Regions from separate parts of the Streptomyces sp. CNH189 genome, predicted to be linked through region 1. Evidence: riboswitches for the same ligand, from Rfam matches in the RefSeq annotation. Region 1 holds a riboswitch; each other region holds the start of a gene.
What was found. Region 1 has a riboswitch for cyclic di-AMP ahead of B100_RS0103660 (transglycosylase SLT domain-containing protein). Riboswitches for the same ligand answer to the same signal wherever they lie in the genome.
Positions count from the first base shown of each region.

Region 2: another riboswitch for cyclic di-AMP. It lies ahead of B100_RS0107100 (LysM peptidoglycan-binding domain-containing M23 family metallopeptidase); the one in region 1 lies ahead of B100_RS0103660 (transglycosylase SLT domain-containing protein).
Region 3: another riboswitch for cyclic di-AMP. It lies ahead of B100_RS0116940 (M23 family metallopeptidase); the one in region 1 lies ahead of B100_RS0103660 (transglycosylase SLT domain-containing protein).
Region 4: another riboswitch for cyclic di-AMP. It lies ahead of B100_RS0104605 (C40 family peptidase); the one in region 1 lies ahead of B100_RS0103660 (transglycosylase SLT domain-containing protein).

Region 1 covers NZ_AZUS01000002.1:171,221-178,680, reverse strand. Annotated here, with positions in the region: gene B100_RS0103675 (ATP-binding cassette domain-containing protein) at 1-48, opposite strand, end outside; gene B100_RS0103670 (membrane protein) at 90-1,328, opposite strand; gene B100_RS0103665 (polyprenyl synthetase family protein) at 1,588-2,598, opposite strand; cyclic di-AMP (ydaO/yuaA leader) riboswitch at 3,124-3,295, shown strand; gene B100_RS0103660 (transglycosylase SLT domain-containing protein) at 3,299-3,775, shown strand; gene B100_RS0103655 (Cof-type HAD-IIB family hydrolase) at 3,739-4,611, opposite strand; gene fahA (fumarylacetoacetase) at 4,926-6,140, shown strand; gene B100_RS0103645 (M56 family metallopeptidase) at 6,296-7,237, shown strand; gene B100_RS36885 (hypothetical protein) at 7,274-7,460, opposite strand, start outside.
Region 2 covers NZ_AZUS01000003.1:386,862-394,321, reverse strand. Annotated here, with positions in the region: gene B100_RS0107115 (helix-turn-helix domain-containing protein) at 1-23, shown strand, start outside; gene B100_RS33735 (DUF6126 family protein) at 20-148, shown strand; gene B100_RS0107105 (tyrosine-protein phosphatase) at 180-977, opposite strand; cyclic di-AMP (ydaO/yuaA leader) riboswitch at 1,528-1,686, shown strand; gene B100_RS0107100 (LysM peptidoglycan-binding domain-containing M23 family metallopeptidase) at 1,691-2,629, shown strand; gene B100_RS0107095 (SGNH/GDSL hydrolase family protein) at 2,835-3,620, shown strand; gene B100_RS0107090 (MBL fold metallo-hydrolase) at 3,853-4,956, shown strand; gene B100_RS0107085 (GNAT family N-acetyltransferase) at 4,988-5,482, shown strand; gene B100_RS0107080 (cold-shock protein) at 5,765-5,968, shown strand; gene B100_RS0107075 (DEAD/DEAH box helicase) at 6,149-7,460, shown strand, end outside.
Region 3 covers NZ_AZUS01000011.1:139,929-147,388, reverse strand. Annotated here, with positions in the region: gene B100_RS0116955 (DNA topoisomerase IV subunit A) at 1-1,013, opposite strand, end outside; gene B100_RS0116950 (M16 family metallopeptidase) at 1,630-3,036, shown strand; gene B100_RS0116945 (M16 family metallopeptidase) at 3,033-4,421, shown strand; cyclic di-AMP (ydaO/yuaA leader) riboswitch at 4,624-4,789, shown strand; gene B100_RS0116940 (M23 family metallopeptidase) at 4,802-5,575, shown strand; gene B100_RS0116935 (GntR family transcriptional regulator) at 5,789-6,493, shown strand; gene B100_RS0116930 (HPr family phosphocarrier protein) at 6,655-6,936, opposite strand; gene B100_RS0116925 (GNAT family N-acetyltransferase) at 7,113-7,460, shown strand, end outside.
Region 4 covers NZ_AZUS01000002.1:360,766-368,225, forward strand. Annotated here, with positions in the region: gene B100_RS0104585 (ATP-binding protein) at 1-221, shown strand, start outside; gene B100_RS0104590 (LuxR C-terminal-related transcriptional regulator) at 218-961, shown strand; gene B100_RS0104595 (C40 family peptidase) at 999-2,036, opposite strand; gene B100_RS0104600 (hypothetical protein) at 2,400-2,753, shown strand; gene B100_RS0104605 (C40 family peptidase) at 2,903-4,087, opposite strand; cyclic di-AMP (ydaO/yuaA leader) riboswitch at 4,096-4,240, opposite strand; gene pcrA (DNA helicase PcrA) at 4,500-6,983, shown strand; gene B100_RS0104615 (M23 family metallopeptidase) at 7,038-7,460, opposite strand, start outside.

The DNA.
Region 1 (7,460 bases):
GGCGGACGTCCCGTCCATCGGCTTCCCCGTGACGGGCGTCCCGTCCATCGGCTTCCCCGTTCCCTCGCCGCGTCGCTGGGTGCGGGTACCTACTTCCCCGCGTCGGCCGCCTTCACCAGCGCGTCCTTGGTGACGGCACCCACGTAGACCTTGCCGTCCTCGGTGATCAGGGCGTTGACCAGGCGGGTGCCGAACACCGTGCCGGTGCCGAAGTCGCCCTTGACCTCGTCGCCGAGCGAGCCGAGGAAACCGCCGAGGTCGCCGCCCGCCTCCGCGGTGGGCAGGCCGGCCCCGCTGCCGGTGTCGAAGGTGGCGACGGTGTTCCAGCCCTCGCCGAGCATCGTCAGCCCGTCGAAGCCCTTGGCCAGGTCCTGCTCGGACTTCGGGGACTTCGGGCCCCGCTCCGGCTTCCCGAAGTGGCCGCGCTCGCGCTCCTGTTCGTCGCCCTCGGTCACCTTGGCGCCCTTCGGCGGGGTGAAGTCGAACGTGGAGGCGTCCGGGCGGTCGAAGCTCACCTTGGTGAAGCCGACGTCCACGACGGCCGCGCCGCCGCTCGACGGGGTGAGCGTGAACTTCAGCGGCAGGCCCGTCTCGTGGTCCACCGCGATGCTGATGGCGCCGACGGTGGAGCCGGACCCCTTGGGTTCGACGACCAGCTTGTACGCGTCCCGGCCGGCCACCTGGGCGGTGCCGTCGACCTTCACTGACGTGGTGTCGTCGACCGCCTTCAGCGCCTCCTCCGCGAAGTCCTGCGGGGTGGCCGGGGGCCGCTCCTCGCTCCGCCCGCCGGGAGCGTCCGCGTCGTCGACGGTGGCGTGGTAGACCTCGTTGGAGCCGCTGTCGTAGCCCCAGACGTCCTTGCCGTCGTGGATGAGGCTGTACTCCGCCGCGTTCTCCAGCAGGGAGAGCTTCTGGCGGTCCGGGCCGTCGGCCGCGACCCGCAGGGTGTGCGTGCCGGACGCCAGCTCGGTGAGCCGGCCGGACGGGTCGGCGGAGGAGCCGCCCTCCTCGCCCGAGCCGGCCGCGCCGGACAGCAGGCCGCTCTCCAGGCCGCCGAGGTCCGGCAGTCCGAGGTCGGTGGTGATCTTCACGGTGCCGGACAGGTGCTCCACGTCCGACTGCGCGATCTTCTCGATGAGCTGGGCGGCGGTGATCTCCGGCAGATCCGGGTCACCGGAGTCGGCGAGCGCCGGGACGAGTCCGATCGTCGCGGCCGCCACGCCCATCACCGTGACAGGGACGACGTACCGGGCGGCCCTGCGCCGCAGCGTGCGCGGCTCCTCGGCTTCTCCCGCGGTCGTCGTGTCGTCGGATGCGTGCGGTGCCATGTGTGCCCTCCGTCGTCGGCGGCGGCTTCCGTCTCGTGTCCTCACACCAGTCTCGGCCCGAGCCGCCATTCTCACCCGAACCGGTGAGAAGTGGTGTTGTCCGTCGTGTTCCATCTGACCAAACCCGCACGGCGGATTCGTCAGACCGCGGGCTCAACTGCGCGTACTGCTGCGGTATGACACAGGACGACGGCACCTCACCCGACCCGTAGGGGTCACCCGGGTGCGGGAGGCGTACGGGGGGCCGTACGGGCGCCGGTCAGCCGGCCCGGTGCACGACCGCGTCGCACAGCTCGACCAGCGCCGCCTTGGCGGGACCGTCGGGCAGCGGGGCGAGCGCGGCGCGCGCCTCCTCGGCGTAGCGCACGGTGTCCCGGCGGGCCTGCTCCAGGGCGGGGTGGGCGCGCAGCAGCCGCAGCGCCTCGGCGTGCCGGGCGTCGTCGGTGAGGTCGGAGTCGAGCAGCTCGCACAGGGCGACGTCCTCGGCCAGCCCCAGCCGGGCCGTCCGCTCGCGCAGCCGCAGCACGGGCAGGGTGGCGATGCCTTCGCGCAGGTCCGTGCCGGGGGTCTTGCCCGACTCGTGGGAGTCCGAGGCGATGTCCAGGACGTCGTCGGCGAGCTGGAAGGCCACTCCGAGCCGCTCGCCGTACTGGGTGAGGACGTCCACCACCGTCTCCTCGGCGCCGGACATCATCGCGCCGAACCGGCAGGAGACGGCGACCAGGGAGCCGGTCTTGCCGCCGAGCACGTCCAGGTAGTGGTCGACCGGGTCGCGCCCGTCCTGAGGACCCGCGGTCTCCAGGATCTGTCCGGTGACCAGCCGCTCGAACGCCTCGGCCTGCACCCGCACGGCCTCCGGGCCGAGGTCGGCCAGGATGTGCGAGGCGCGGGCGAAAAGGAAGTCGCCGGTGAGCACGGCGACCGAGTTGCCCCACCGGGCGTTCGCGCTCGCGACCCCGCGCCGCACCTCGGCCTCGTCCATCACGTCGTCGTGGTACAGCGTGGCCAGGTGGGTCAGCTCCACCACCACGGCCGACGGCACCACACCGGGCGCGTAGGGGTCGCCGAAGCGGGCGGCGAGCATCACGAGCAGCGGACGGAACCGCTTGCCGCCGGCCCGCACCAGGTGCTGGGCGGCCTCCGTGATGAACGGCACCTCGCTCTTGGTGGCCTCGAGCAGCCCTTCCTCGACAGCCGTCAATCCGGCCTGGACATCGGCTTCCAGAGCCTGGTCCCGCACGCTCAGCCCGAACGGCCCGACGACGGTCACGAGGGGTCTCCTGTCTGCTGGTGTCTGCTGGCGGTTACACGGTGTGTCGATAGGTCGCTGCCACCACTCGAGTCAGCGTATCCGGTCACCTTTCGATCACCGCCAGGGCCCGGGGTCACAAGCAGGGCGATAGGGGATCAGAAGCGGAGTGTTTTTGATCGGTTGATAACAACGGACATTCCTCTGCTTCCCGGACACAGCGACCGGTGAACCATCCTGCCCGCCCTGCCGTCCGATTTGCCGTCATTGCTATGCGAATTCCTGTACGCCGCAAATGCGCTCCCGCCCCGCGTCCCGTGAGGTGAGTCACGCGTGAGCGCGTCGGCCGACCACCTGTCCGCGACGCCGTCATCCCGCTCCACACAACGGAGTTGACTCTTGACGATCGCAAAGGATCAAGCACGCAAAACCACCCATCCCAAGATCAAACGGCGTCTTGCGTGATCGTCGTACTTGTTCCCGACATGTGCTCTCGCATACGTTCCGGGCCTGCCGGGTGGACGCCTAGTCCTGCCGCCACCCGCATCACATCCGACGACGAACTCACGCACGGCAGGAGCGGGGGACCCAGGTAAGCCGCCGTACCGGACATCGCGCCGGGACGGCTCGGGGTGAAGCCATGCCCGCAGGGGCACGGCCGGGCACTCTCCTCGCCCGAACCCGACAGCTCACCTCGCAGGCGTAGGAGAGGAACCCAGACATGCCCGTCATCGCTTCGTCCCGCCGCCGCCTCGTCCGCTCCCTCGCCGTCGCCGGCACCGGCGTCGCCGTGGTCGCGCTGCCGCTGTTCGGCGCCACCGGCGCCTCCGCCGCGACCACGACCCAGGCCACGACCGCCGCCTCCACGACCGCGTACCCGGAGAACCTCGACGGCTGGATCCGCGAGGCGATGGACGTCATGGCGCAGAACGGCATCCCGGGCTCCTACGACTCCATCCACCGCAACATCATGCGGGAGTCGTCCGGCAACCCGGCCGCCATCAACCTGTGGGACTCCAACGCCGCCATGGGCACCCCGTCGAAGGGCCTGCTGCAGGTCATCGACCCGACCTTCCAGGCGTACCACGTGCCCGGCACGGCCTTCGACCCGTTCGACCCGGTCGCCAACATCGCCGCGGCCTGCAACTACGCCGCCGACCGCTACGGCTCGATCGACAACGTCTTCGGCGCGTACTGAGCCGACCGCTGACGGCCGACCCCGGCCGTCCGCCCGAACAGTCGCTCGAGGACGACGGCCACGCCGTCGTCCTCGTTCGACAGGGTGACCTCGTCGGCCACCGCCTTGAGCTCGGGGTGCGCGTTGGCCATGGCGACGCCGTGGCCCGCCCACCGGAACATGGGGACGTCGTTCGGCATGTCGCCGAAGGCGATCGTGTCCTCGGAACGCAGCCCCAGGTGCTCGGCGGCCAGCGCCAGACCGGTCGCCTTGGTGACCCCGCACGGCTGGAGCTCCACCGTCCCCGGCCCCGACATGGTCACCGTGGCCAGCGAGCCGACCACGGACCGGGCCGCCGCCGCCAACGCGTCGTCCGAGAGCCGCGGGTGGCGCAGCAGGACCTTGCTGATCGGCCGCGCCCACAGGTCGTCGCGCCGCTCCACCGGCACCGACGGAAGCGTCGGGTGCGGCATCCGGTAGCCCGGCTCGATCAGCGTCAGCCCGTCGACCCCGTCCTGGTCGGCCGCGGCGTACACCTCACCCACCTCGGCCTCGATCTTGCCGAGCGCGGTCTCCGCCAGTTCCCGGTCCAGCCGGACCGACCACAGCATCCGGTCCGTCCCGGCGTCGTAGACCTGCGCCCCCTGTCCGCACACCGCGAGTCCCGTGCAGCCGAGGTCGCCGAGCAGTGACCGCACTCTGGGGGCCGGGCGGCCCGTCACCACGAGGTGCCGGACACCGGCGCGCTCCGCCCGCGCGAGGGCGGCGAGGGAGCGGTCGGACAGGGTGTCGTCACCGCGCAGCAGCGTCCCGTCCAGGTCGGTGGCGATGAGAGAACAATCGGTGGGTGCGGCCATGATCAGAGAATACGGACAAGAGGACCGTCCGATTCACCGCGCCCGTATGCCCTCGCTTCGGGTGCTGTTTCCCTTCTTTCGGCGTTCGGTCCGGACCGGTTGAGAACCGTTTCCCCGATGGGTCGGAACACGGTGCGCAGCCTGACGTTCCGGTGTCCCTCGCGCCGGTGCGGACCGGCGGATCCGGGACGGCCGCCCGGCAGGCCCCGGACGTCGCCGAATTAACAGGGGCTCACCCGGACGCGACCCCGTAACGTGTGGCACGGCCACGGACACGTGGCCCACCCGCGCACACGAAAGCGAGGCAGCACCCGATGCCCCCCTTCGATGTCCCCGAGGGCGATCCCTTCGGCCCGCACAACCTGCCGTACGGCGTGTTCTCGCCCCCCGGTTCGGCGGAGCGCACCGTGGGCGTCCGGCTGGGCGACCACGTCCTCGACGCCGGCGCGGCGGCACACGCCCTGGGCTCCCCCTACGCCTCCCTGCTCGCCCGCCCCACCCTCAACCCGCTGCTGGCGGCGGGCCGTACGGCCTGGTCGGACGTGCGTCGCGCGCTTACCGCGTGGGTGACGGTCCCGGCGCACCGGGAGACCGTCGAGCGGTTCCTCCACCCGCTGTCCGAGGTCACCCTGCACCTGCCGTTCGAGGTCGCGGACTACGTCGACTTCTACGCCTCGGAGAACCACGCCCGCAACGTCGGACAGATCTTCCGCCCTGACGCCGCCGACTCCCTGACCCCCAACTGGAAGCACCTGCCGATCGGTTACCACGGCCGCTCCGGCACCGTCGTGGTGTCCGGCACCGACGTCGTACGCCCCTCGGGGCAGCGCAAGGCGCCCACCGACACCGCCCCGGTCTTCGGCCCCTCCGTCCGGCTGGACATCGAGGCCGAGGTCGGCTTCGTCGTCGGTGTGCCGTCCGAGCAGGGCAGCGGCGTGCCGCTCGGCGCCTACCGCGACCACGTGTTCGGCCTCTGCCTGCTCAACGACTGGTCCGCCCGCGACATCCAGGCCTGGGAGTACGTGCCCCTCGGCCCCTTCCTCGGCAAGTCCTTCGCCACCTCGGTGTCGGCGTGGATCACGCCGCTGGACGCCCTGGAGGAGGCCCGCGTCGCCCCGCCCACGCGCACCCACGAGCTGCTGCCCTACCTGGACGACGCGCATGAGGATCCCGGCGGCTACGACCTGCGCATCACCGTGACGATCAATGGCCACGACGTCTCCGAGTGCCCCTTCTCCACCATGTACTGGACGGCCGCCCAGCAGCTCGCCCACATGACGGTGAACGGCGCCTCCCTGCGCACCGGTGACCTCTACGGCTCCGGCACGGTCAGCGGCCCTACCGAGCGGGAGCGCGGTTCGCTGCTGGAGCTGACCTGGAACGGCCGTGACCCGCTCGAACTCCCCGACGGCAAGCGGACGTTCCTGGAGGACGGTGACGTGGTGACGCTGTCCGCCTGGGCGCCCGGCCCGGACGGAGTGCGGGTGGGCCTCGGCGAGGTCACGGGACGGGTGGTCCCCGCGTCCTGACCCCTCCGGCCCTACCGAGGCGCACAACCACGCTGACTCGCACCGCCCTTCGCCGTCATACTTGGCGTCGGGCGGTGCGTCGTTCTCCATGCCGCGCGGCCCGCACCACCGCACGTCCCGAGCCGCTTCTTCCGACAGGATCCGGAGCCCGTGGCATGACGTACTGCCTGCTCCTGCTGAGCGTGGTCGCCGTGACGGCCGCCGTGCCCGTCCCCCGCGCGCTGACCCGGGCGAAGTGGCCGGAACGGGAGCCGGTGGTCGCCCTGTGGGTGTGGCAGTGCCTCGTCGCCACCGTGCTGCTGTGCTGTCTGACCGCCCTGGCGCTGGGCGCCGCGGCCGTCTTCGGCACGGTCCGCGCCCAGCTCTTCGCGCCCGCCCCGCCCGCCGTGACCGCCGCCTACGACCTGTCCGCCGCCTCACCCTGGACGACCCTGCTCACCGTGCTGCTGGCGTCCGGCGCGGCCTGGACCACGGCCATGCTGGGGCGCGAGCTGGTCGAGGCCCGCCGTCGGCGTTCCCGCGCCCGGGAGCACCTGCTCGACCGCGCGCCCGACCTGCCCGCGGGACTCCCCGAGGGGCGGGGCCCCTTGCTGGTGCTGGAGGAGGAGTATCCCGACGCCTGGTGGATGCCGGGCAGCCCGCCCCAGCTGATCGTCACCACCGGCGCCCTGCAGCGCCTCACCGACCACCAGCTGGACGCGGTCCTCACCCATGAGCGCGGCCACGCCCGGGCCCGCCACGACTGGCTGCTGCACCTGTCGACGGCGCTGGCGACGGGTTTCCCGCGCGTCCCGCTGTTCGCCCACTTCTGCGAGCAGACCCATCGTCTGGTCGAGCTGTCCGCCGACGACACGGCCTCCCGCCGCTGCGGCCATCTCACCACCGCGCTCGCGCTGATCGAACTCAACCAGCACCGGGGCGTGCTGTCCTGCGCCTCCAGCCACCGCCTGCTCGGCGAGCGCGTCGACCGCCTCCTGGAGCCGCCGCCCCGCCTGGACCGCCGGCACCGCGCCCTGACGACGGCCGCGGCGGCCCTGGTCCCCTTCGTCCCGCTGCTCATCACGTTCGCGCCGGGCCTGCTGAGCACGTTGCCCTAGGCACAGGAGGACGCTGCCGAGGCCACCGCGTGGAGGTCAGCACTGATAGACCAGTTCGGTGCGGTCGAACCGGGGAACCGCAAGGTCCGCGCGCGGGACCGTCCAGTACATCGCCCCGTCGCCCTCGTCGAAGAGGTCGGCCTGGCCGACCTGCGCCAGGGGTTTCCAGGCGGCTGCCCGCTCCTCCCTGGTGGCGAGGCCGGACTCGTACTCGTCCGGATGC
Region 2 (7,460 bases), on a different contig from region 1:
CGACCCATGGAGAGACACCGTGACCGGCAAAGACATGGAAGAGAAGTTCCCGAGGGCCCTGTGGGTGAGGCTGTTCGTCTACGTCGTGGTCGGGCACCTCTTCGCGGCCTTCATCTACTTCCTCTTCGAGATGGCCCCGAAGAAGTAAGTGAGCGTGCCGCGGCAGAGGCACACGGACGTCAGTCGAGCAGGCGCTCGCGCAGCCGCTCCCTGTGGGCCGGCGTGAGGCCGAGCCCCTGCTCCAGGTACGGATCCACCCCTCCCCAGGTCTCCTCGATCGTCTCCAAGGCCGCCGCCAGATACTCCTCGCGCGCGTCGAAGAGCGGGCTGAGCAGCTCCATCACCTCGGGGGAGTAGGTGTCGGGGGAGCTGCCGCTGCGGCGCACCTTGTACCGGCGGTGCTTGGCGTTGGACTTCAGGTAGTCCTCGACGATCGCGTCCCGCTCCACGCCCACGGCGAGGAGTGTCACCGCGATCGAGAGTCCCGCGCGGTCCTTGCCGGCCGCGCAGTGCATCAGCGCGGGCACGCTGTCCTCGGCGAGCGCGCTCAGCACCTGGGAGTGCTCGCCGGTACGCGCCTTGATGGTGGTGCGGTAGGAGTTGATCATCCGGTCGGCGGCCTGGCCGCCGGAGAGAATCGCGCGCAGTTGGTCGATGTCGCCGTCGCGCACCATCTTCCAGAACTCCGCGCCGTCGGCCGGGTCGCTGAGCGGCAGGTTCACGTTGCGTACGCCCGGGAGCTCGACGTCCGGCCCTTCCAGCTTCTGGTCGGCCGCGTTGCGGAAGTCGAACACCGTGTGCAGGCCGAGCGAGGCGAGGAAGGCGGCGTCCTCCGTGGTGGCGTGGGCGAGGTGGCCGCTGCGGAACAGCACACCGTGCCGCACCCGCCGGCCGTCCACGGTCGGCAGTCCTCCGACGTCGCGGAAGTTGCGCACCCCGGTCAGCTGGGGCTCGGTCGACGGGATCTCCTGCGTCACGGACGGCTCCTCCCACTCGGCGCCGTCGCCGCGGCTCGTCGACGGGCACCACTCGACGATACGACATGCCTGCCAGGGGCAATGAGTTGTCCACAGGGCAGATGCGGGGCGAGCGGGGTGTGTGCGCGCTGTCTGGCTGTGAGTGATTCTGTTGGATTGTGTGCATCCGTCGAGGGGCTGCCGACAGGAAGATCCAGATGTCGCGAATGCTCCGCGTGTGCCGTCGTGCTTGCGGCGATTCATGCGTTCTGTCCGTTTGGGTCACTTAGTCATAAAGTGCCCCGATAGAAGAGGAGTTGAGGATGGGGTGCGTGAGCATCGTCATACCGGTGACCGTGTGCTGTCGCCATGCTCACGTAATCCCCCTTCATGGCAAGGGAATTCACTCTCGGGCTGCTTGTGCGGTCCACGCAGGGTGACGTCATTTTCCCCTTTCGATCACGGAAAAAGCCGGTTCGCGGGAACACGCGCTTGTTTCGCCGCGTCGCGGTCGCTTACGTTCCCAACCGATCCGGACGGACGCCTAATCCTGCCGCCGCCCGGAGCCCGCACACACTGACCCGACGCACGGCAGGAGCGGGGGACCCACAGGTACAACCGCCTGTTCCGGACCCCGGAGAACAGGCTTGGGGTACAGCCGCGCAGCGACGCGGCCGGACATCTCCAGTCCGCACCCGACAGCTCACCTCGTAGGCGCCGGAGAGGAATTCGACATGCCCGCGAAGGGTAAGCACCGCAGCACCAAGGCTCAGCGTTTCACCCGCTCCATCGCCGTCGCCGGAACCGGTGGCGCCGCACTCGCCCTGCCGCTGCTCGGCGCGACCGGCGCGCACGCGGCGACCCCGCAGTCGGCCCCCCAGAAGGCCGTTCAGTCCCTTTCCGTCTCCAGCCACCAGGCCACGGGCGACAAGGGCGACGAGGCCCGCACGTACACCGTGAAGGCCGGCGACTACCTCGCCAGGATCGCCGAGGCGGAGCACGTCGACGGCGGCTGGAAGAAGCTCTACGCGGACAACCGCGAGGCCGTGGGCGAGGACCCGTCGCTCATCCACCCGGGTCTGAAGCTCTCCCTCCAGGGTGAGGCCGCCAAGAGCGCCCCCCAGCAGTCGACTTCGCCGCAGGAGTCGAAGCCGGCCGCGCCCAAGGCCGCGAAGCCCGCCGCGCCCAAGGCGGAGAAGCCCGCCGAGAAGCCGGCGCAGAAGTCGTCCGAGGAGTCCTCCTCCGGGGCCTCCACCCAGACCACCTCCGGCTTCACCTCCCCGGTGTCCGGCGGCGGCATCGGCACCGCCTACAAGGTGGCCGGCGGCATGTGGTCCAGCGGTTACCACACCGGTGTGGACTTCAGCGTGCCGACCGGCACCTCCCTGAAGGCCGTCGGCGCCGGGACCGTCGTCTCCGCCGGCTGGGGCGGCGCGTACGGCAACCAGGTCGTCATCCAGCTGAACGACGGCCACTACGCCCAGTACGCCCACCTGTCCTCGCTGTCCGTCTCGGCGGGCCAGACGGTGAGCGCCGGCCAGCAGGTCGGTCTCTCCGGTGCGACCGGCAACGTGACCGGCCCGCACCTGCACTTCGAGATCCGCACCAGCCCGAACTACGGCTCGGACGTGGACCCGCTCTCCTACCTCCGCTCCAAGGGCGTCGCTCTCTGACCCCTCGCGGCACCCTTCCTGACACGCACGCCGAAGGCCGACCCCGATCCACGGGGCCGGTCTTCGGCGTATTCCGGGCTTGGTCAACATTTGGGGAGTGGCTTATCTCACCGCACGTCAACCCTCCCCTACGGTCGCGTAGGTCACATCGGAAGGTGAATCATGTCCGGCTGTGGCAGACGATTCGAAGAGTGACAAGGCAAGAGTGATCGGGTCGTACGTGGCGGTGGGGGACAGCTTCACCGAGGGCGTCGGCGACCCCGGCCCCGACGGGTCGTTCGTCGGCTGGGCCGACCGGCTGGCCGTCCTGCTCGCCGACCGCAGGCCCGAGGGCGACTTCCGGTACGCCAACCTCGCCGTGCGCGGCAAGCTGCTGGACCAGATCGTGGCCGACCAGCTTCCCAGGGCGGTCGAACTCGCCCCCGACCTGGTCTCGTTCTGTGCGGGCGGCAACGACATCCTGCGCCCGGGGACCGACCCGGACGAGGTGGCCGAGCGCTTCGAGCGGGCCGTCGCCCGGCTCGCCGCGACGGCCGGCACGGTGCTGGTGACCACCGGGTTCGACACCCGTGGCGTCCCCCTGCTCAAGCATCTGCGCGGCAAGATCGCCACGTACAACGGGCACGTGCGGGCCGTCGCCGACCGCTACGGCTGCCCGGTGCTCGACCTGTGGTCCCTGCGCAGCGTGCAGGACCGCAGGGCCTGGGACGCCGACCGGCTGCACCTGTCGCCCGAGGGGCACACCCGGGTCGCGCTCCGCGCGGGCCTGGCCCTCGGCCTGACGGTCCCCGCCGACCCGGAGCAGGCCTGGCCGCCGCTGCCGCCGCGCGGCACCCTGGAGATCCGCCGGGACGACGTCCACTGGGCCCGCGAGTACCTGGTGCCCTGGATCGGTCGCCGGCTGCGCGGCGAGTCCTCGGGTGACCACGTGATCCCCAAGGGAACGCTCTCCCCGGACGACATCAGGGTACGGATCGCGGCGGTCGCCTGAGCGCCGAACGCCCCTCACGCGAGGGCCGGGTCCGGGCCCCTCCGGAACCTCCTGGACCGGACCCGGCCCCGTGGGCTCTTCCACAACCCGGCCCTGGCGTCGCGGGCGCCGCACATAATGGAATCTCCGATCGATTCCACGTGGAGGTACCGTGGCCGCTTCTCCGAACCTCGGGCCGGGTTCAAGGGCCCTGCGGCCGTTGGCCTTCGGCGCGGACCCGAGCGGCGGGCGCATGGCGCGCATCCGCAGGTCCCCGCACTTCGAGAACGGCGTCTTCCGGAACCCGGGCGGCCCGGCCCGGATGCGCCCCACGGGGTCGAACCGTGACCTGGCGAAGCTCTACCTGGACAAGGACGCCCGCTCCCGGCGCGCCCCGCAGGGCGCGATCCCGGTGCATCCCACCACCCTCGCGGACATCTCCCGCCCGCCCGCCACCGGGCTGCGCGTGACGTGGGCGGGCCACTCCAGTGTGCTCGCGGAGATCGACGGGCAGCGGGTGCTGTTCGACCCCGTGTGGGGTGAGCGCTGTTCCCCCTTCCCCTTCGCCGGGCCGAAGCGGCTGCACCCCGTGCCGCTGCCGCTCGCCGCGCTCGGACCGGTCGACGTCGTGGTGATCTCCCACGACCACTACGACCACCTGGACCTGCCCACGATCAAGGAGCTGGCCGGCACGGACACCGTGTTCGCGGTGCCGCTCGGCGTGGGCGCGCACCTGGAGCGCTGGGGCGTGTCCGCGGACCGGCTGCGCGAGCTGGACTGGCAGGAGTCGACGCGGGTCGGCGGCCTCACGCTGACCGCCACCCCGGCCCGTCACTTCTGCGGCCGGGGCCTGCGCAACACCCAGCACACCCTGTGGGCCTCCTGGGTCGTCACCGGCGAGCGGCACCGGATCTACCACAGCGGCGACACCGGCTACTTCGACGGCTTCCGGGACATCGGCGCGGCCCACGGCCCGTTCGACGCGACGATGATCCAGGTCGGCGCCTACTCGGACTTCTGGCCGGACATCCACATGACGCCCGAGGAGGGCGTGCGCTCGCACCTCGACCTCCAGGGAGGCGAGCCGGGCGGTGTCCTGCTGCCGATCCACTGGGGCACCTTCAACCTGGCCCCGCACCCGTGGGCGGAGCCCGCGGAGTGGATGCGGGCCGCGGCCGGCGCGGTCGGGCAGGCGGTCGCCTTCCCGGTTCCGGGCCGGCCTTTCGAGCCGGCCGGCGACCTTCCCGTACGTCCCTGGTGGCGGGACGTGTCCCGGCCGCTGGACCGCGAGTGGCCCGTTCCTGAGATCACCCCGCAGGCGTCCCGTGACGGCCTCGACCTGGTGGGTGAGGACTGATGCCGCGCCGCGAGAGCGTGTGGATCTCCCGATGAGTCCACGCACGTCCCCGGCCGGCCGGACGGTCACGATCCGGAGAGCCGTCGCGAGGGACGCCAAGCGGCTGACGCGGATCGTGCGCGGCTCCGGCGCCTACGAGGGCAGATACGCCACCGCGGTCGCGGGCTACCGGGTCGGTCCCGACTACATCGAGGCCCACCGTGTCTTCGTGGCGGTCGACGCCGACGGAGACGGCCACGAAGGGCGGGTCCTCGGGTTCTACTCGCTCGTCCTCGCGCCGCCGGAGCTCGACCTGCTGTTCGTCGCCGACGAGGCGCAAGGACGGGGGATCGGACGACAGCTCGTCGCGCACATGCGGTCCGAGGCCCGGGCCGCCGGGCTCGACCGTGTCCTGGTCGTCTCGCACGTCCCCGCCGAGGGTTTCTACCACCGCGTCGGCGCGGTGCGGACCGGGACCGTGCCCGCGAACCCGCCCGCCATACCGTGGGACCGTCCCGAACTCGAGTTCCGCACCTCTTCGCGATGAACAAAAAGTCTGTGCCGGCGAAGTGAGAATTGAACGGGCTGTGACATGAGAGATTGTGGCGCAATGACCGGAGCGAAATCTCGTCATTAGGCCAGGTCATTTCCGCGTGCTACTGTCTGTCTCAGTTGCAGTTGTGGTTCCCGAAAACATCGGGTGCCCCATCCGGTTCCGCCGGCTGGGGGCGCCTGCTTTTCCGGTCATTTCCGGGCGGGGTAATCATCGCGGCGACACGGCGTCCGCACGGTGCGGATGCCGATGCACTGCCCCGAAGGAGATATGAACATGGCTGCTGGAACCGTGAAGTGGTTCAACGCGGAAAAGGGCTTCGGCTTCATCGAGCAGGACGGTGGCGGCGCCGACGTCTTCGCCCACTACTCGAACATCGCCGCGCAGGGCTTCCGCGAGCTGCTCGAAGGCCAGAAGGTGACCTTCGACATCGCGCAGGGCCAGAAGGGCCCGACGGCCGAGAACATCGTCCCGGCCTGACGCCCGCACACAGACTGCAGCTGGGGCCCGCATCCTTCGGGGTGCGGGCCCCAGCTGCATCCCCGATTTCTTGGTCGGCCCGCATCTGTTTCTTTTCCCATCGGTCCATACTCGTAATTCTCCGCGCTGCTCGTTTCCGCGGGAAATTCCTTGATATGCGCCATGTCGAGGAAGGTTCCCATGAACCCCACGCGTAACAACGACCGCGCGCGTAACAACGACCGCACACGTGGCAACGACCGCACACGTGGCAACGGCCGCGGCCGTCGGCCTGCCGCCGTGCGAGGCGAGTTCGCACCGCCCCGGACGATCACCCCCGCACTGCCCCCCGTCGAGACGTTCGCCGATCTCGTCATGCCCGAGCGGCTGCTGGCCGAACTCGGCCACCAGGGAGTGACCGTGCCGTTCCCGATCCAGGGCGCGACACTGCCCAACGCCCTGGCGGGCCGTGACGTACTGGGCCGCGGGCGCACCGGCTCCGGCAAGACCCTCGCCTTCGGTCTCGCCCTGCTCGCCCGCACCGCCGGCCGGCGTGCCGAACCCCGCCGGCCGCTCGGGCTGATCCTCGTGCCGACGCGTGAGCTGGCGCAGCAGGTGACCGACGCGCTCACGCCGTACGCCCGCTCCGTCAGGCTGCGGCTGGCCACCGTGGTGGGCGGGATGTCGATCGGACGGCAGGCCGGCGCGCTGCGCGGCGGGGCCGAGATCGTCGTCGCGACGCCCGGACGGCTCAAGGACCTCATCGACCGCGGCGACTGCACGCTGGACGACGTGGACACCACTGTGCTGGACGAGGCCGACCAGATGGCCGACATGGGATTCATGCCGCAGGTCACCGCGCTGATCGACCAGGTGCGCCCGGACGGGCAGCGGATGCTGTTCTCCGCCACCCTGGACCGCAACGTCGACCTGCTGGTCCGCCGCTATCTGACCGACCCCGTCGTGCACTCGGTGGACCCGTCGGCCGGCGCGGTCACGACGATGGAGCATCACGTCCTGCACGTCCACGGCGCCGACAAGCACGCCGCCACGACCGAGATCGCGGCCCGTGACGGCCGCGTGATCATGTTCCTGGACACCAAGCACGCCGTGGACCGGCTGACCCAGGACCTGCTCGACAGCGGAGTCCGGGCCGCCGCCCTGCACGGCGGCAAGTCGCAGCCGCAGCGCACCCGCACGCTCGCGCAGTTCAAGACGGGGCACGTCAACGTGCTGGTGGCGACCAACGTCGCGGCGCGCGGCATTCACGTCGACAACCTCGACCTCGTCGTGAACGTCGACCCGCCGACCGACCACAAGGACTACCTGCACCGCGGCGGCCGTACCGCCCGCGCCGGGGAGTCCGGCAGCGTCGTCACGCTCGTCACGCCGAGCCAGCGCCGCGGCATGGTCCGCCTCATGGCGGATGCCGGTATCCGGCCGCGCACCACTTTGGTCCGCCCGGGCGACGAGGCACTGAGCCGGATCACCGGGGCGCAGGCCCCGTCCGGCG
Region 3 (7,460 bases), on a different contig from region 1:
ATCGGCGTCAGCTTGTACAGCTGCTCCAGCACGGCCTCCGGCACGAAGCCGTTCTTGATCTCGATGACCAGACGCAGTCCGTGCGCGCGGTCGGTCAGGTCCTTGACGTCGGCGATGCCCTGGAGCTTCTTCGACCCGACCAGGTCCTTGATCTTGGCGATCACCTTCTCCGGGCCGACCGAGAACGGCAGCTCGGTGACGACCAGGCCCTTGCGGCGGGCCGTCACGTCCTCCACGGTCACCGTGGCGCGGATCTTGAACGTGCCGCGGCCGCTCTCGTAGGCGTCCCGGATGCCGGAGAGGCCGACGATCCGGCCGCCGGTGGGCAGGTCGGGGCCGGGGACGTGCTTCATCAGCGCGTCGAGGTCGGCGTTCGGGTACCGGATCAGGTGCCGCGCGGCGGCGACGACCTCACGCAGGTTGTGCGGCGGCATGTTGGTGGCCATACCGACGGCGATGCCCGACGCGCCGTTGACCAGGAGGTTCGGGAACGCGGCGGGCAGCGCCACCGGTTCCTGCTCCTGGCCGTCGTAGTTCGGCGCGAAGTCGACCGTGTCTTCGTCGATGGACTCCGTCATGAGGCTCGTGGCCTCGGTCATCCGGCACTCGGTGTACCGCATGGCGGCCGGCGGGTCGTCGTTGCCCAGGGAGCCGAAGTTGCCGTGGCCGTCGACCAGGGGCACGCGCATGGAGAACGACTGGGCCATGCGGACCAGGGCGTCGTAGATCGACGCGTCGCCGTGCGGATGCAGCTTGCCCATGACCTCGCCGACGACGCGGGCGCACTTCACGTACCCGCGCTCGGGGCGCAGACCCATCTCGTTCATCTGGTAGACGATGCGGCGGTGCACCGGCTTGAGACCGTCACGCGCGTCGGGCAGGGCGCGGGAGTAGATGACCGAGTACGCGTACTCGAGGAAGGAGCCCTGCATCTCGTCGACGACGTCGATGTCGAGGATCTTCTCCTCGAACGGGTCGTCGGGCGGCGGGGTCTTCGTGCTGCGGCGGGCCATCGCTGCCGGCTCCTTGCTGAAGCGTGGACGGGATCTGACGCGGACCATTGTGGACCTTCGCACTGACAGGGCGGGACCAGGACCCGGGTCCGGCAGCCCTGTTCGACGCGGTGCGGCGGCGCGAGCAGGGTACGCCGCGCGGCCCGCGCACGTCCCGCGGGGGCGTTGCCGCGGGGGGCGGCCGGCCCGCCGCCCGGGACCACGACCTCCCGTACCGGGCACGCGCCTTGGGCAGCGGCACGGGACGCCCACGAGCCCGCCTCGGGCCCCCGAGGGCCGGTGCCGGCGCCTCGCGCGACCCCCACCGTGACCCCAAGCCGCGCCGAGCGTCGCCGTCCGCACCTCGCGCGGCGCCTCTGGCTACGCAGCCCGCACCCCACCCCCCCAACGCCCCACGGCGCACGCCCGTGCACGGAGAGTGCGGGCCCGCCCGCGCCCCGTCGTGCCCCACCGCACACCCCCGTACCACCCGTCCCACCAGGTTCTCGCTCTCGGCGTAGCCGCCCGGGGCGGGAACTCCGCCGACCGTCCGCGCGCTTGCATACAGTGGCAGGACCGGCAGAAACGGGCGGTGTCGACGACGACCGCCTCCGCGATCGAAGGGACGTACATGCCCATGGGTCACACGGCCACAGCCCAGGCAGGCTCCGGAGGCCTGACAGCGACCGAACACCGCCTGGCCAACGGCCTGCGCGTGGTGCTCTCCGAGGACCACCTGACCCCGGTCGCCGCGGTGTGCCTCTGGTACGACGTCGGCTCACGGCACGAGGTCAAGGGACGCACCGGCCTGGCTCACCTTTTCGAGCACCTGATGTTCCAGGGGTCGGCCCAGGTGAAGGGCAACGGACACTTCGAACTGGTCCAGGGCGCCGGCGGCTCGCTGAACGGCACCACCAGCTTCGAGCGCACCAACTACTTCGAGACCATGCCGACCCACCAGCTGGAGCTCGCCCTCTGGCTGGAGGCCGATCGCATGGGCTCCCTGCTGACCGCCCTGGACGAGGAGTCCATGGAGAACCAGCGGGACGTCGTGAAGAACGAGCGCCGCCAGCGGTACGACAACGTCCCCTACGGCACCGCCTTCGAGAAGCTCACCGCCCTCGCCTACCCGGAGGGCCACCCGTACCATCACACGCCCATCGGGTCGATGGCGGACCTGGACGCGGCGACCCTGGAGGACGCCCGCCAGTTCTTCCGCACCTACTACGCGCCGAACAACGCGGTGCTGTCGGTGGTCGGTGACATCGACCCGGAGCAGACGCTGGCCTGGATCGAGAGGTACTTCGGCTCCATCCCGTCCCACGACGGCAAGCCCGCCCCGCGTGACGGCGCGCTGCCCGACGTCATGGGCGGGGAGCTGCGCGAGGTCGTCGAGGAGGAGGTCCCCGCGCGTGCGCTGATGGCCGCCTACCGGCTCCCGGAGGACGGCACGCGCGCCAGCGACGCGGCCGACGTGGCGCTCACCATCCTCGGCGGCGGCGAGTCCTCCCGGCTCTACAACCGGCTGGTGCGGCGCGACCGCACGGCCGTGGCGGCCGGGTTCGGCCTGCTGCGGCTGGCCGGTGCGCCGTCGCTCGGCTGGCTGGACGTCAAGACGTCCGGTGACGTGGAGGTGCCGGTCATCGAGTCCGCCATCGACGAGGAGCTCGCCCGGTTCGCGGAGGAGGGCCCCACCGACGAGGAGATGGAGCGAGCCCAGGCCCAGCTGGAGCGCGAATGGCTGGACCGGCTCGGCACGGTGGCGGGCCGCGCCGACGAACTGTGCCGCTACGCCGTACTGTTCGGCGACCCGCAGCTCGCCCTGACGGCCGTGAGCCGGGTCCTGGAGGTGACGGCCGAGGAGGTCCAGGAGGTCGCCAAGGCCCGCCTGCGGCCCGACAACCGCGCGGTGCTCGTCTACGAGCCCGTCGCCCCGGAGGCCGCGGACGGCACCGACGAAGCCGCCGCGACCGACGGCACCGACGAGACCGACGAAGCCGCCGCAGCCGCCGGCGCCGACGAGAACGAGGAGGCGGCGAAGTGACCGAGCTCGCCACGATGGACTTCCACCCCCGGCCGCAGGCGGGCGAGGCCAAGCCCTGGGCCTTCCCGGCCCCCGAGCGCGGTGCGCTCGACAACGGCCTGACCGTGCTGCGCTGCCACCGCCCAGGCCAGCAGGTCGTCGCCGTCGAGGTGTCCCTCGAGGCGCCCCTGGACGCCGAGCCGGACGGTCTCGACGGCGTCGCCACGATCATGGCGCGGGCCTTCTCCGAGGGCACCGACAAGCACACCGCCGAGGAGTTCGCCGCCGAGCTGGAGCGCTGCGGCGCCACCCTGGACGCGCACGCCGACCACCCCGGCGTCCGCCTCAGCCTCGAGGTCCCCGCCTCGCGGCTCGCCAAGGGCCTCGGGCTGGTCGCCGACGCGCTGCGGGCGCCCGCGTTCGCCGACAGCGAGGTCGAACGGCTGGTCCGCAACCGCCTCGACGAGATCCCGCACGAACTGGCGAACCCGTCCCGCCGTGCCGCGAAGGAGCTCGCCAAGGAGCTCTTCCCGGCGAGCGCGCGCATGTCGCGCCCGCGCCAGGGCACCGAGGAGACCGTCGAGCGCATCGACTCCGCGGCCGTGCGCGGCTTCTACGAGAGGCACGTCCGCCCGGCCACGGCCACCGCCGTGGTGGTCGGCGACCTCACCGGCATCGACCTGGACGTGCTGCTCGCCGACACCCTGGGCGCCTGGACCGGCTCGCAGGCCCAGCCGCGGCCCGTGCCGCCGGTGGTCGCCGACGACTCCGGCCGCGTCGTCATCGTGGACCGGCCCGGCGCCGTCCAGACGCAGCTGCTCATCGGCCGCATCGGCCCGGACCGGCACGACCGCGTGTGGCCCGCGCAGGTGCTCGGCACGTACTGCCTCGGCGGCACCCTGACCTCCCGCCTGGACCGCGTCCTGCGCGAGGAGAAGGGATACACCTACGGCGTGCGGGCGTTCGGCCAGGTACTCCGGTCGGCCCCGGACGGCACGGGCGCGTCGATGCTGGCCATCAGCGGCTCGGTCGACACCCCCAACACCGGCCCGGCGCTGGACGACCTGTGGACCGTGCTGCGCACGCTGGCCGCCGAGGGTCTCACCGACGAGGAGCGCGACGTCGCGGTGCAGAACCTCGTGGGGGTCGCCCCGCTGAAGTACGAGACGGCCGCGGCCGTCGCCGGCACCCTGGCCGACCAGGTCGAGCAGCACCTGCCCGACCACTACCAGGCCGACCTGTACCGGCAGTTGGCCGCGACCGGCACCGTGGAGGCCACGGCCGCGGTGGTGAACGCCTTCCCGGTGGACCGCCTGGTGACCGTCCTCGTCGGTGACGCCGCGCAGATCAAGGCGCCCGTGGAGGCCCTGGGAATCGGTGAAGTCACCGTCGTGACGGCCGAGTAGGGACCGGCCGCGACGCGCGGGCGCGAGGAGCCCTGGTGGCGGGAACGTCACCGGGGCTCCCTTATGCCCGAATTGGGGCGGAGGTTGTCTGTCTGCCCTGTGGGATGCGCTACAAAAACCGGGATTCGTTTGAGGATTGCGAGACGCCCCGCTTAGTTTCATGCGGGCTGTTCGTCGGGCAGTGCGCCGCATCCGCGGCACCGGACAGTCATCGCCGAGTCCCCGTACGGCGCGAGCCAGGGGAGCCGGGGACCCACCTGTAGTCCCTGGGGTGAATCGGACGCCCGCGCGTGTCGCGAGGGTGTCCGTAGGAGACCTTCCTGCTCCGAACCCGTCAGCTAACCCGGTAGGCGAGAGGGAAGGAAAGGAACAGCCTGTACATGGCGTTCACGCGCGCCACCGGGAAGCACCGTCGTCCCAGCCGCGTCCAGCGCGGCACCGCCCGCGCCGCGGGCGTCGCGGCCCTCGCGGGCACCGGCGTCGTCGGCTCGCTCGCGGCCCCCGCACTCGCCGCCGAGCCCGCCGCGGCGCAGACCGGCCTCACCCCCGTCGTCACGTTGGGCGGCGTGGTCGCCGACCGCGTCGACGCCCAGGCGGCCGCCCAGCACGAGGCAGCCCGTGAGGCGGCCGAGGCCGCCGCGCGCAAGGCCGCCGAGGAGGCGGCCCGGGAGCGGGCGGCCGAGGAGGCCGAGAAGGCCCGTGCGGAGAAGGAGCGCGCCGCGCGCGAGGCCGAGCGCAAGCGCCTCAACACCTTCGTCTCCCCGATCCCCGGCTCCTACGTCTCGACGGCCTACCAGAGCGGCGGCGCCATCTGGTCGTCCGGCAGCCACACCGGGATCGACTTCCACGCCGCGAGCGGCACACCCGTCCAGTCGGTCGGCGTCGGCACCGTCGTCGAGGCCGGCTGGGGCGGCGCGTACGGGAACCAGGTCGTGATCAAGATGCACGACGGCACCTACACCCAGTACGCCCACCTGTCATCCCTCGCCGTGTCGGTGGGCCAGGAGGTCACCGCGGGCCAGCAGATCGGCGTCTCCGGCGCCACCGGCAACGTCACGGGCGCCCACCTGCACTTCGAGGCGCGCATGTCAGCGGACTACGGCTCCGACCTCGACCCGGTCGCCTACCTCCGTTCGCACGGCGTGAACATCTAAGGGAACGTCCAGGGCGCGCACGTCCGCCCTCCCGGCCCCGGCTCCCCGTGAGCCGGGGCTTTCGCCGTTTCGGGGCCCATCCGCCCGAGCGCCGTCTGTCCAAAAATTATGTATGGATTCCCGCCCGCCGTCGGAAATTGTCGCCGATTGCAATAGAGTCACGAACGGACGTCAATCGTCGACGTTTCACGGGGATTAATGCGGAGGTCGGTCATGCGTATTCCCGCGCACTCGGTGTGCACGGCGATCCGGGACGACATCGTCGCCGGTGTCTACGAGCGCGGTGGCCGGCTGACCGAGGAACTGCTCGCCCGCCGCTACGGCGTCTCCCGCGTCCCCGTGCGCGAGGCGCTGCGCACGCTGGAGGCCGAGGGCTTCGTGGTGACCCGGCGGCACGCGGGCGCGTGCGTCGCGGAGCCCACCGAGCAGGAGGCCGCCGACCTGCTGGAGATGCGCCAGCTCCTGGAGCCCCTCGGGGCCTCCCGGGCGGCCCAGCGGCGCACCGACGCCCATCTGAAGGTGCTGCGCGGCCTGGTCAGACTGGGGCAGGAACGCGCACGTCAGGGCAACAGCGACGACCTGCGCTCGCTGGGCGGCTGGTTCCACGAGACGCTCGCCCAGGCCTCGGGGAGTCCCGCGCTGACCTCGATGCTGACCCAGCTGCGGCACAAGATCGCCTGGATGTACGCGGTCGAGGGGCCGGCGGATCCGGTCGCGTACTGGGCGGAGCACGGCGCGATCGTGGACGCCGTGGCCCGTGGCGACGGCGACCGGGCGCGCACCCTCACGGCGCTGCACACCGAGCACGCGGGCGCCGGACACCGGCCGCGGTTCGCCCCCGGCGCCGAGCGCGCCGTACGCGCGGAGCGTGTGAGGAACTCGCAACATCCCGTAAACATGCCGAGCCTGCGCCATTAACACGAGCCCCGTATACAAAGAGCGGGCAATTCGTGGGGGCTAATTCTGCTGCCCGGAAAGAGAAATGCAAAAGGCCCGCCCGGTGATCCGGACGGGCCTTTCGATGCCGTGTGGCCGACGTGGGGGAATTCCCCCGCGGTCGTCCGTGCGGCTCTTCGTGCTCAGACGGTCTCGGGAAGCTCCTCGAGCCCCTCGGCGACCAGCTTCGCCAGACGGTCCAGGGCGGCGTCCGCGCCCTCGGCGTCGGAGGCGAGGACGATCTCCTCACCGCCCTGGGCGCCCAGGCCCAGGACGGCCAGCATCGAGGCCGCGTTCACGGGGGTGCCCCCGGCCTTGGCGATCGTCACCGGGACGCCTGCGGCCGTGGCGGCCCGGACGAAGATGGAGGCGGGGCGGGCGTGGAGACCCTCGGCCCAGCCGACGTTGACGCGGCGCTCAGCCATGTGTTGCTGCCCTTCGCAGTTCAGGGTTGTCTAGACCAGTCTTCCATATCGTGGCGCGTGCCCGGAGCGGCGTCCGGAACGGCTCCGGCGGCCCCCGGGCCGCGGCCTCGGCCCGGCGGTCGTCCACCACAGACTGCCTCGCGCCACCGTCGGACGCGAGCCGTAGTCTGGGGCCCATGCAGACCTCGTCGGACCGCCACGAGTACCCCGCCCACTGGGAGGCCGACGTGGTGCTGCGCGACGGGGGCACCGCGCGCATCCGCCCCATCACGGCCGACGACGCCGAGCGGCTGGTCAGCTTCTACGAGCAGGTGTCGGACGAGTCGAAGTACTACCGCTTCTTCGCCCCCTACCCGCGGCTGTCCGCCAAGGACGTCCACCGCTTCACCCACCACGACTTCGTGGACCGGGTGGGGCTCGCGGCGACCATCGGCGGCGAGTTCATCGCCACCGTGCGCTACGACCGCATCGGCGCCGGCGGCCGGCCCGCGAGCGGAGCGGAGGCCGACGAGGCCGAGGTCGCC
Region 4 (7,460 bases), 190 kb from region 1:
TCCAGGTCTACGCGGAGGTCGAGGGGAAGACGGTGTTCGTGTCCGTCCGTGACCGCGGTCCCGGGTTCGACCTCGACTCGATACCCGCCGACCGCATGGGCGTCAGAGAATCGATCATCGGCCGCATGGAGCGCAACGGCGGTACGGCGCGGCTGCGCGCGGTGCCGGACGGCGGCACGGAGGTCGAGCTGGAGATGGAGAGGGCGGAGAAGACGTCATGAGCGAGCCGACCGAAGCGAACGGGACTGCGGGAGCCGCACCGGGGGCCGGGCCCGCGGAGCCGGCCGGCGGCACCGGAGGGCGCCACGTGCGCGTGGTCCTCGTCGACGACCACCGCATGTTCCGTACGGGGGTCCAGGCGGAGATCGGGCAGACCGAACAGACGGGCGTCGAGGTGGTCGGCGAGGCCGCCGACGTCGACCAGGCGGTCACGGTCATCACCGCGACCCGCCCCGAGGTGGTCCTGCTCGACGTGCATCTGCCCGGCGGCGGTGGCGTCGAAGTGCTGCGCCGTTGCGCGCCGTTGATGGGCGACACCGAGCAGCCCGTGCGTTTCCTCGCGCTGTCCGTGTCGGACGCGGCGGAGGACGTCATCGGGGTCATCCGGGGCGGCGCCCGCGGCTACGTCACCAAGACGATCACCGGCACCGACCTGATCGACTCGATCTTCCGGGTGCAGGAGGGTGACGCGGTCTTCTCGCCGCGGCTGGCCGGTTTCGTGCTGGACGCCTTCGCCTCGACCGACGCCCCGCCGGTCGACGAGGACCTCGACCGCCTCACCCAGCGGGAGCGGGAGGTGCTGCGGCTGATCGCCCGCGGCTACGCGTACAAGGAGATCGCCAAGCAGCTGTTCATCTCGGTGAAGACGGTGGAGTCCCATGTCTCCGCGGTGCTGCGCAAGCTCCAGCTGTCCAACCGCCACGAGCTGACCCGCTGGGCGACGGCACGCCGTCTGGTGTGAGCCGGCGCGACGCCCCTCGGCACGGAGGCCGGGCCCGTCACACCACCCGCGTCGCCCCGGCGAAGGGCATCTGGTCGACCGGGGCCACCCGGACCTGGGCCGAGGGGTTGGGGGCGTGGACCATCTGCCCGTTGCCGACGTAGAGGCCGACGTGGCTGATGCCGGAGTAGAAGAACACCAGGTCGCCGGGGAGTAGTTCGGAGCGCGAGACCCGGCGGCCCGCGTTGATCTGCGCGTAGGTGGTGCGCGGCAGGGAGACGCCCGCTGAGCGGTACGCGGCCAGGACCAGGCCCGAGCAGTCGAAGGCGTCCGGCCCGGTCGCGCCCCAGACGTAGGGACTGCCCAGCTTCTGGTAGGCGTAGGCGACGGCCTGTGCGGCGCGGGCGTTCGGGGCCTGCGCCGGGGCGGTGTCCTCGCGGGCGCCCGCCGAGCGCGTGGCGCGGTCGGTGCCGCCGGTGAGCCCCGCGCGCTGCTCCGGTGACATCCGGGACAGCAGCCGCCGGGCCGACGACAGCTTCTCGGTGACGGTCTTCTTGCGCCGCTCCAGTTCGGCCCGGCGGGAGGTGAGCGTCTTCACCTCGACGCGGGCGGCACCGCGCAGCTTCTCGACCTCCCGCAGCTGGGCGCGCACCCGGCCCAGTTCGGCGTGCCGGCGGCTGCCCGCGCGCTCGGCGAGGGCCGCGCCGTCGAGGTAGGCGTCCGGGTCGTCGGACAGGACCAGTTGCAGGGCGGGGTCCAGGCCGCCGGCCCGGTGCTGGGCCGCCGCGACCGTCCCCAGGGACTCCCGCGCGGTGGTGAGGCGGGCCTGGGCGCGGGCCGTCTCGTCCTGCAGGTCGCGCAGCCGCTGCCGCGCCGAGTCCGCCTTCTCCTTCGCGCCGTTGTACTTCTCGGCGGCGACCTCCGCCTCGCGGTGGAGCCGGTCCACGTCGGCCCCGGCCGGTGCCGGCTGCGGCGCGGCGTGTCCCGCTCCGCCGAGACCGGCCGCGGTGGCCGCTCCGGCGAGGACGACGGTGACGGCCGTACGGGCCGTGGTGCCGCCCACCGGACGCTGTCGGACCCTGCGGTGCGCTGCCACCCTCGCTGCCGTCCTTCCCATGACCGCCCGCCGCGGCCGGGCTCTCGTCCGGCGGTCCGGCGGCGGGGTGACAGGGGAGCCGTCCGCCGCCGGACCTTTCTTCGGCGGTGGTGTCCGGCCGCCGCTCCTGGTCCGAGCGGCGATGAAGAGCCGGTCACCTGGTGCAGGACGCTAGGCCGGGGCGCGCGGGATCGGATACGGGTTGTGCGGAACTGACATCCCCGGAGCACTGGGTGACCGTAAGTGACGCCAATCTTGTTCCGGGTGCTTCGTTCTCACTCTGGGTGATGGCCGATGTGGTGAAGGCGGGAAGGGTGAGGGCGGCGGAATGCTATGAGACGCCCCTGGCTAGGCTCCGGCCTCATGGACGTACTCATCCACCTGTTCGTCGGTCTGCACATCATCGGCATCGCGTCGCTGCTCGGCGGTTTCCTCACCCAGATGAAGGCGATGGGCGCGGGCACCGCCCGCTTCGTCCCGGCGATGCTGCACGGCGCGCTGACAATGCTGGTCACCGGTGTGGCGCTGGTGGGCCTCAACCAGGCCCAGGACCACTCCGTCGACAACATCAAGATCGGCGTGAAGCTGGCCGTGCTGATCGTGATCCTCGGTCTGGTCTACGTGAAGCGGGACGAGGAGAAGGTGGACAAGGGCGTCTTCGGCCTGGTCGGCCTGCTGACCGTGGCGAACATCTTCATCGCGGTCCTCTGGACCTGAGCCCCGGGTCCCGGCAAGCCGGGCCCACCTCCCCCGCCGACCGCGCCCTCACCGGCCCGGTCGGCGGTTTCGTATCCACGCTTGTCAGCGCGCCCATGGGCAGCCGACGCGCGGCGAGCCCGGGATCACACGCTCCTGATTCCGGCCCCTCAGGCCGGGCGGACGATGCTGTGGATCGCGGAGTCGCCGTCGTAGTAGATGGACTCCTCGCGTACGTAGGCGCCGGGCTTCGGGGCGTGGATCATCATGCCGTTGCCGATGTAGATGCCCACGTGGGTGACGTCGTCGTAGAAGAAGACCAGGTCGCCGGGCTGGGCCTGGGACACCGGGACGGTGGTGCCGGCGTTCACCTGGTCGTAGGTGGTGCGCGGCAGGGAGACGCCGGCGGCCTTCCAGGCGGCCTGGGTGAGCCCGGAGCAGTCGTAGGAGCCCGGCCCGGTCGCGCCCCAGACGTACGGCTTGCCGATCTGCGCGCGGGCGAACGCGAGGGTCTTCTCGGCCTTGGTGCCGTACGAGGAGTCGGCCGGCGGGGTGTCGGTCGAGCCGGTGGACCCGGAGCCGGTGGACCCGGAGCCGTCCGAGGTGCCGCCGCCCTGCTGCGCGGCCTCCTCGCGGGCCTGCTCCTGCTCCGCCTGCTGCCGGGCCAGCTCCGCCGCCTTGCGGGCGGCCTCCTCCTGCTTCCGCTTCTCGATCGCGGCGAGCCGCGCCTTCTCCTCGGCGGTCAGCCGCGCCATCAGCTCACGCGCGTCGGCGAGCTTCTTCTGGACGGTGGCCTTGGCCGTCTTCAGGTCGCCCTGCGTCTCGGTGAGCGTCTGGAGGCTCTCGGTGGCCTCCATGCGCTTCTTCATCGTCTCGGACTGCTGGGTGACGTAGTCGTCGACCGCGTCCTTCTGCCGACCGGTCATCCGGTCCAGCACCCGCCGCTGGTCGAAGAGGTCCTGCGGGGTCCGTGCGAGCAGGAACGTCGCCGTGTCGGGGAGGCCGGCGCCGGTGCGGTACTGGGCGGCGGCGTAGGAGCCCAGCTCCTCGCGCGCCTCGTTCAGCGACTGGGTGCGCTTGGCCACGTCGTCGAGCAGGGTGTCGACGCGCTTGCGCTGCTTGGTGGTCTTCTCCTTGGCCGCGTTGTACTTCTCGGTCGCCGACTCGGCCTGGCGGTAGAGGTCGCCGACCTTCTTCTCGACCTCCTCCAGGCTCGGCCGGTCGTCGTCCGTGGGAGCGGCCTGGGCGGTCTGGGAGAGCAGGGCCACGGAGGTGAGCGCGGCCGTGGCCAGGGCCGGGGTGCGTATGCCTGCCACGCGCGTGCCCGGGGTGCGCGACTTGCGGTGCGACGCCAAGGGAGGCGACTCCTTCCGTGCTCCGCCTACCGGGTTAGCTGTCGGGTTCGGGCGGTGGAAGGGTTGCCCTACGGCCGCTCCCTGAGGGAGTGGTCCGATTCACCCCATGTCTCGGTGGGTCCCCGGCTCCGGCTGCCACGGCGGACAGTGACGGACTCGGCGGGGGCCGCGCGGCCCGGCGAGGTTCGCCGGCGGGGGACGAGCGGCCCGAACCGCACCGTAGCCAACTGGTGTGGCCCCTGTGAAGGTTGATGGGTGATATGCCCGATACATTTTCGTGACCTTGTTCGTGGTGTCACTCTCGGTGAGACGGCGGGCGTGGAGGGTGCCCGCCGCAGGACCGCGAGGGAAGCGTGTGATGTTTCCGGGGCGGCCCCGGGTTGTCGGTGCGGCGCCCTAGACTCGGAGAGCGATGAGCAGCCTCTTTGACGACAGCTTCCTGGCGGACCTCCAGGCCCAGCGGGGCCCCGCGGACGAGCCCCCGCCGCCACCCGAGGACGAGCACGCCCCGGAGCCCCTTCCGGACGACCTGTTCGGCGGGAAGTTCGACGCGCCCCCGGAGCGGGACTCGTACTACCGCGACGGCGCCCCCCGCCCGGTGATCGACGCCGCCGCGCTGCTGGAAGGGCTGAACGACAACCAGCGCGCCGCCGTCGTGCACTCCGGCTCCCCCCTGCTCATCGTGGCCGGAGCCGGGTCCGGCAAGACCCGTGTGCTCACCCACCGCATCGCGCACCTGCTCGCCGAGCGGGGCGTCCACCCGGGCCAGATCCTCGCGATCACCTTCACCAACAAGGCCGCGGGCGAGATGAAGGAGCGCGTCGAGCAGCTCGTCGGCCCGCGGGCCAACGCCATGTGGGTCATGACCTTCCACAGCGCGTGCGTGCGCATCCTGCGCCGGGAGTCCAAGAAGCTCGGCTTCACGTCGTCCTTCTCGATCTACGACGCCGCCGACTCCAAGCGTCTGATGGCCCTGGTCTGCCGCGACCTGGACCTCGACCCCAAGCGCTTCCCGCCGAAGTCCTTCAGCGCCAAGATCAGCAACCTGAAGAACGAGCTGATCGACGAGGAGGACTTCGCCGCCCAGGCGACCGACGGCTTCGAAAAGACCCTCGCCCAGGCCTACGCGCTCTACCAGTCCCGGCTGCGCGAGGCGAACGCGCTGGACTTCGACGACCTGATCATGACGACGGTCAACCTGCTCCGCGCCTTCCCCGACGTCGCCGAGCACTACCGCCGCCGCTTCCGGCATGTCATGGTCGACGAGTACCAGGACACCAACCACGCCCAGTACGCCCTGGTGCGCGAACTCGTCGGAGGCTCCTTCGAGCACCCCGTCGACGTGCCGCCGGAGGCCGAGGTGCCGCCCGCCGAACTGTGCGTCGTGGGCGACGCCGACCAGTCGATCTACGCCTTCCGCGGCGCGACGATCCGCAACATCCTCCAGTTCGAGGAGGACTACCCGGACGCGACGACGATCCTGCTGGAGCAGAACTACCGCTCCACGCAGACCATCCTCTCCGCCGCCAACGCGGTCATCGAGCGCAACGAGTCCCGCCGTCCGAAGAACCTGTGGACCAACGCCGGCTCGGGCGCGCTCATCGCCGGGTACGTCGCCGACACCGAGCACGACGAGGCCCAGTTCGTCGCCGACGAGATAGACCGCCTCACGGACGCGGGCGAGGCCAAGGCCGGCGACGTCGCCGTCTTCTACCGCACCAACGCCCAGTCCCGTGTGTTCGAAGAAATCTTCATCCGCGTCGGCCTGCCCTACAAGGTCGTCGGCGGCGTGCGCTTCTACGAGCGCAAGGAGGTCCGGGACGTCCTGGCCTACCTGCGGGTGCTCGCCAACCCCGAGGACTCGGTGCCGTTGCGCCGCATCCTCAACGTCCCCAAGCGGGGCATCGGCGACCGCGCCGAGGCCATGATCGACGCCCTCTCCCAGCGCGAGAAGATCAGCTTCCCGCAGGCGCTGCGCCGCGTCGACGAGGCGTACGGCATGGCCGCCCGGTCGGTGAACGCGGTGAAGCGGTTCAACACCCTGATGGAGGACCTCCGTACGGTCGTCGAGTCGGGGGCGGGACCGGCGACGGTCCTCGAGGCGATCCTCGAACGAACCGGCTACCTCGCCGAGTTGCAGGCATCCACCGACCCCCAGGACGAGACCCGCATCGAGAACCTCCAGGAACTCGCGGCCGTCGCCCTGGAGTTCGAGCAGGAGCGCGCCGAGGGCGAGACCGGCACACTGGCCGACTTCCTCGAGCAGGTCGCCCTGGTCGCCGACTCCGACCAGATCCCCGACGAGGAGGAGGACGGCTCCGGCGTCATCACGCTGATGACCCTGCACACCGCCAAGGGCCTGGAGTTCCCGGTCGTCTTCCTCACCGGCATGGAGGACGGCGTCTTCCCGCACATGCGCGCCCTCGGCCAGACCAAGGAGCTGGAGGAGGAGCGGCGCCTGGCGTACGTCGGCATCACGCGTGCCCGTGAGCGGCTGTACCTGACGAGGTCGACGCTGCGCAGCGCCTGGGGTCAGCCGTCGTACAACCCGCCCTCGCGGTTCCTGGAGGAGATCCCGGCCGCGCACCTGGAGTGGAAGCGGACGGGCGCGAGCGCGCCGGTGTCGTCCGGTCCGGCGTCCGGGGTGGCGGCGTCGCTGTCGTCGTCCCGTTCCCGTTCGTCCGCGTCGGGCGCCTCAGGATTCGCCACCCGGCGCGCCTCGGAGAAGCCGGTGGTGTCGGTGGCCGTCGGGGACCGGGTCACGCACGACCAGTTCGGTCTGGGCACGGTCGTCGCGGTGAAGGGCACGGGGGCGAACGCGGAGGCGACGATCGACTTCGGTGACACCAAGCCCAAGCGCCTGTTGTTGCGGTACGCGCCGGTGGAGAAGCTCTAGCCGACCGGGCGGTGGCCCGTCGCGGGGCCGGAGTCCGCTCCGGCCCGGCAGGCCCTACGTCGGTTCGATGCCGTGGCTGCGGAACCAGGCGAGCGGGTCGATCGACGAGCCGCCGCCGGGGCGCACCTCGAAGTGCAGGTGCGGGCCGGTGGAGTTGCCCGAGTTCCCGGAGAACGCGATCTGGTCGCCGGCCTTGACGGTCGCCCCGGAGGGCACCTGGTAGGTGGAGAGGTGGCAGTACCAGGTCTCCGTGCCGTCCATCGCCGTCACGATCAGCATGTTGCCGTAGGCGGAGTTGTACTGGGTGCGCACCGTGCCGTCGGTCGCGGCCAGCACGGGCGTGCCGTACGAGACGGGGAAGTCGATGCCGGTGTGGACGGACATCCAGTTGATGCCGGACTGGCCGTAGTAGGCGCTGAGGCCGTGCTGCGCCACCGGGAGCGCGAACTTCGGGCGGAGCCGCTCCTTGCGGGCCGC